2 regions of the Paenibacillus sp. fava2 genome follow, and region 1 is predicted to be linked to the other one. Evidence: predicted binding sites of a transcription regulator. Region 1 holds the regulator's gene; the other holds the start of a gene.
The links. Region 1 encodes LexA, which represses DNA repair genes until DNA is damaged. Its sites were predicted from a motif close to CGAACATATGTTCG; they were not measured.
Positions count from the first base shown of each region.

Region 2: recA (recombinase RecA) is a predicted target of LexA. The motif match lies at 1,230-1,243, and genes of this name have one in related genera.

Region 1 is NZ_CM177755.1:4,209,575-4,211,986, forward strand. Features, by position in the region: gene AC4G46_RS18230 (LysM peptidoglycan-binding domain-containing protein) at 1-367, opposite strand, end outside; gene lexA (transcriptional repressor LexA) at 598-1,224, shown strand; gene AC4G46_RS18240 (L,D-transpeptidase) at 1,345-1,683, shown strand; gene AC4G46_RS18245 (hypothetical protein) at 1,776-1,994, opposite strand; gene AC4G46_RS18250 (hypothetical protein) at 2,070-2,291, opposite strand.
Region 2 is NZ_CM177755.1:4,409,495-4,411,906, forward strand. Features, by position in the region: gene recA (recombinase RecA) at 95-1,159, opposite strand; gene AC4G46_RS19150 (competence/damage-inducible protein A) at 1,445-2,412, opposite strand, start outside.

The DNA.
Region 1 (2,412 bases):
CCTTGAGCCCGCTCGCTTTCTCGATTCCTTCTATATATACAACCGTCCTCATGTCAGACGGTTTATGTGCAAGCGCAATGCTCCAGAGGGAGTCGCCGCGTTCCACTACCACACGTTCAGCCGGCATCACTGAGGATACTGATCCTGCAAATACATTACCTACCACTGTGAAGCCGGAGACCGCCAGCATCAGGATCATGGCAAGCTTCACCAGCTGGCCTCTGCGGAACAGGCTCATTAATGTACCGAACAGGGTTGCTGCTGACTTCTTCATACGGATTACATATTCTAAAACAGAATCATCTCCGGCAGATTGAACCTCACGGGTCTCATCGTAGATGCTGCGGTAAGTACTGTACTTTAACAAAATCATCGACCTCCAAACACGTGTTCTTAAATTTGAGATTAATATAACACGAACATGTGTTTTGATCAATAGATTTTTTCGAACAATTGTTCCCCTTGTTTTCCGGCTCTATTCTACCTCTTCTGACAGCATCATCCAAATGTTATTATGAAATAGTTAGAACTTATGTTTGTACGAACGGAAGTTCTATGTTATAATTTTCCCAAACATACTATATGGGGTTGATTCCAATGTCAAAGATTTCGAGTCGTCAGCTGGCGATCCTGGAATTCATACGTAACGAAGTCCGCAGCAAGGGTTATCCTCCGTCTGTCCGGGAAATCGGGGAAGCTGTCGGTCTTGCCTCCAGTTCCACCGTGCATGGTCATCTGGACCGTCTAGAGAAGAAGGGTCTGATCCGCCGTGACCCTACGAAGCCTCGCGCTATAGAACTGCTTGGCCAGGAAGATTCAGAGAATGTACATCAGTTCGTACAGACGGTTACCCGTATTCCTGTTGTTGGTAAAGTCACCGCCGGGGTGCCGATTACCGCTACCGAGAATATTGAGGATTACTTCCCGCTGCCTACCCATTATGTCGGTGACAACAAGGTCTTCATGCTCTCCGTGCTCGGAGACAGCATGGTTGAGGCCGGAATTATGGATGGCGACTATGTTATTGTCCGCCAGCAGCAGACAGCAGATAACGGTGATATCGTTGTAGCAATGACTGAAGAAGACGAAGCTACTGTCAAGACCTTCTATAAAGAACGTGATCATATCCGCCTGCAGCCGGAGAACCCGGCTTACGAACCTCTCCGCTTGAACCGGGTTACCATCCTTGGCAGAGTCATTGGACTTTTCCGTGATATCCATTAATTAATCCTCCCGAGGCTGTTGCGCATCCATTGTGCAGCAGCCTTTTTTCTGTCCTGAAATTCAAGTTCACGGGTCCGGTATTCCGCACATATTCTGATTGCAGAAGGAGTGCTGATGACAATGCCCAATTACCGGATTATTGTTGACCTGTCGCAGCGTATGCTGTATCTGCTGGATAATAACATTGTGACCCGCGGCTTCCCTGTAGGAATCGGTACGATGCTGACAGCTTCACCCGAAGGCGAATATACCATTATTAACAAGCAGCCCAATCCCGGCGGGCCGTTCGGCGTCTTTTGGATGGGCCTGTCCAAACCCCATTACGGCATCCACGGAACCAATAACCCTGCCTCGATCGGCCATATGGTCTCACACGGCTGCATCCGGATGTATAACGAAGATGTTCTTGCTTTGTCACGCATCGTTCCTATCGGCACACGGGTCACCATCAGGGAGTAGGAGACGCAGATTCCGCCTATAATGCAGAAAAGACACCTCCGCGGAGCGGGGTGTCCTTTCTGCATGCTTTATCCTTCTGTACCTGCCATTCTCTACAGTACACTGCGCAACAATCTGATTGCGATACGGTTCAAGCGGAGGGCTTCCCGGATAGACGCCCGCGCTGCCAGCAATTCACGTCTGGCCCGGCTCGGATTCGGCAATCTGCGCAGATTTTCATTAATTTCTTCAAGCCGCTCCAGAAGAATGGCCCGCTGTGCCAGCAGAGCACGAATTGCTCTGCGGATTCTTAACCGATCTCTTTCTGCCATATTAACACCTCTTTTACGTTTTATAGTATAAGAGATGCCGAGATGGCTCTTCCGGCCTGTGTGATCAGGCAGTTGTTATTTTTCGGGTATACGCACACGGAATTCAAAATCTTTGCGTCTGTAAGTCATCCCGCCCAGCTCTATGTATTCCGGTGTCCATTTTTGCAGCGGACCTGCACAGTCAGCAAAGACCGGCGGTTTACCCTCCCGCAGCTGCAATACATATATATCTGCCTCTGCAAGCGCTGCTGCAAATAAATCAGCATCACATAACAGCACCTTGTAAGTCGTGTTCAATCCGCTTCCCCCTTGTAGTCTAATTCATACTTGGTACGGATATCATAAACATTTCCTTTTTTAAATATAACACAATTGGTAATCTATGTATGTGATAATTCCCTTAGACCGGCAAAAGGAA
Region 2 (2,412 bases), 200 kb from region 1:
AACGATATAAAATGTGAAAGCTTAACTATTAATTATCAATAAATAAGCGCCCTGCTGCAATCTTACACAGGGCGCTCAATATTAGTTAAACGTATTATTCAATTTCAAGCAGCAGATTATCTTCTTCCTCTTTCTCCGCTGCAACCTCAGCTTCCGAAGGGGCAGCAACAATGGTGGTAAGGTTGCTTGCTTCACGGATCTTGTTCTCAATCAGCAAGGCAATTTCCGGATGCTCCTTGAGGAACTGCTTGGCATTCTCACGTCCCTGGCCAAGCCGTTCGCCTTCATAGGAATACCAGGCTCCGCTCTTGTTGACAATGTCCATTTCCGTTCCGATATCGACAAGGCTTCCTTCCTTCGAGATGCCCTCACCATACATGATATCAACGTCTGCCTGTTTGAACGGAGGAGCTACCTTGTTCTTCACGACTTTGATCTTGGTACGGTTACCGACTACATCATTACCCATCTTGATGCTCTCTACACGGCGTACATCAAGACGCACCGAGGAGTAGAACTTCAATGCCCGGCCGCCCGGAGTCGTTTCGGGATTACCGAACATAACGCCGATCTTCTCACGCAGCTGGTTGATGAAGATGGCGATCGTGTTGGATTTGTTGATCGCACCGGACAGCTTCCGCAGAGCCTGGGACATCAGACGGGCTTGGAGACCAACGTGGGAATCCCCCATATCGCCTTCAATCTCCGCCTTAGGCACCAGTGCCGCCACGGAGTCAACGACAATAATGTCTACTGCACCGCTGCGCACAAGTGCTTCAGCGATCTCCAGCGCCTGTTCTCCTGTATCCGGCTGGGACAGCAGAAGCTCATCAATGTTGACGCCAAGCGCGTTGGCATATTTAGGGTCGAGCGCATGTTCCGCATCGATGAAGGCAGCTTGTCCGCCAACCTTCTGTACTTCAGCGATAGCATGCAGGGCAACCGTTGTTTTACCGGAAGATTCCGGTCCATATACTTCTATAATACGTCCTTTTGGAAGTCCGCCAATACCCAGGGCAATATCAAGTGCCAAGGCTCCGCTTGGTACAACTTCCACTTTCATGTGATTGGATTCACCCAATTTCATGATCGAACCTTTACCAAATTGTTTTTCTATTTGACGAAGCGCCATATCCAGCGCAGCACGACGATCTGACAATCAGACCACTTCCTTCACTTGTTTATAGTAATATAATACCGTGTTTTAGAGGTCTTGCCAAGCTTTTTTTCGAACATACATTCGTTTTTTTTGACCGCGGGCGAATTATACCCTTTTATTGTAAGCCCCCTTCCATGAGGAACGCACCATACATAGTCATTAACCAGCCGGTGTAGCAGACTCACATTTACAGGCTAACCGCAGCCACAAAAACAAAAAACCGCAGCAAATGGTTCACTATGCCACGGTTCTTCCGTATTTACAATTATATACCGCCCTGCGGAACTATTGCAAGGCCGATCCTTCAAGCGGAGTCTCCACCTTGCGTTCCTCCAGCCGGCGCCATAGACGGTACAATAGCGCTTTGACCGAACGAAGCCGGATGTTCTCGCGTGTTCCTTTGAGGTTAAGCTCAAAGACCTCTGTCTTGTGTCCGCGTTCGGCCAGGCCGACGAATACCAGCCCGACCGGCTTGCGCTCCGAGTATCCCGGTCCTGCTACCCCGGTAACCGACAAGCCGAAGTCGCTGTCGGCCAGCATTCTGACCTGGTCCGCCAGCACCTCTGCAACCTCGCGGCTGACAGCTCCGACAGCATCAGGACCTTCCAGATAAGAGGCGGGCACGTTCAGCAGCTTTTTCTTTAGTTCATTGGAGTAGCAGACAATGCCGCCCTTGAACATGGATGCACTGCCCGGAATGTTCGTAATGCTCTCCATTAATAAACCGCCGGTACAGCTCTCGGCTGCGCTGAGAGTCAGGCCGGCATCCGCCATCCAGTCCACCAGCAGCTGTTCCAGCGGTACATCGATGTTGGCGTACATGTTCTCAGGCAGAATTGCCTTCATCTGCTCCTCGAGCACATCCAGCTTCTGCATCGCTTCACGCTCCGAAGGCGCTTTGGTTGAGATCCGTACCGTCACTTCACCTTCCTTGGCATAGGGCGCAATAGTTGGGTCAGTCTGGTTGCGGATCAGATCTATCAGCTTGTCCTCCAGCAGCGATTCACCGATACCCGCGAACTTGAGCATCTTGGAGTAGATCGGCATTTCTGTGGTGAGGGCATGCTGCAGCAGCCAGGGCTTGACTTTGTCAGTAAACATCGGCTTCATCTCACGCGGAGGTCCGGGAAGCACGATGTAATATTTACTCTCATGGGCAAAAGCAAGGCCGACGGCCAGGCCGATTTCATTCGGAAGCGGCGTAGTTCCGTCAATAATTACGGCCTGCTTGCGGTTATTCTCGGTCATTACTA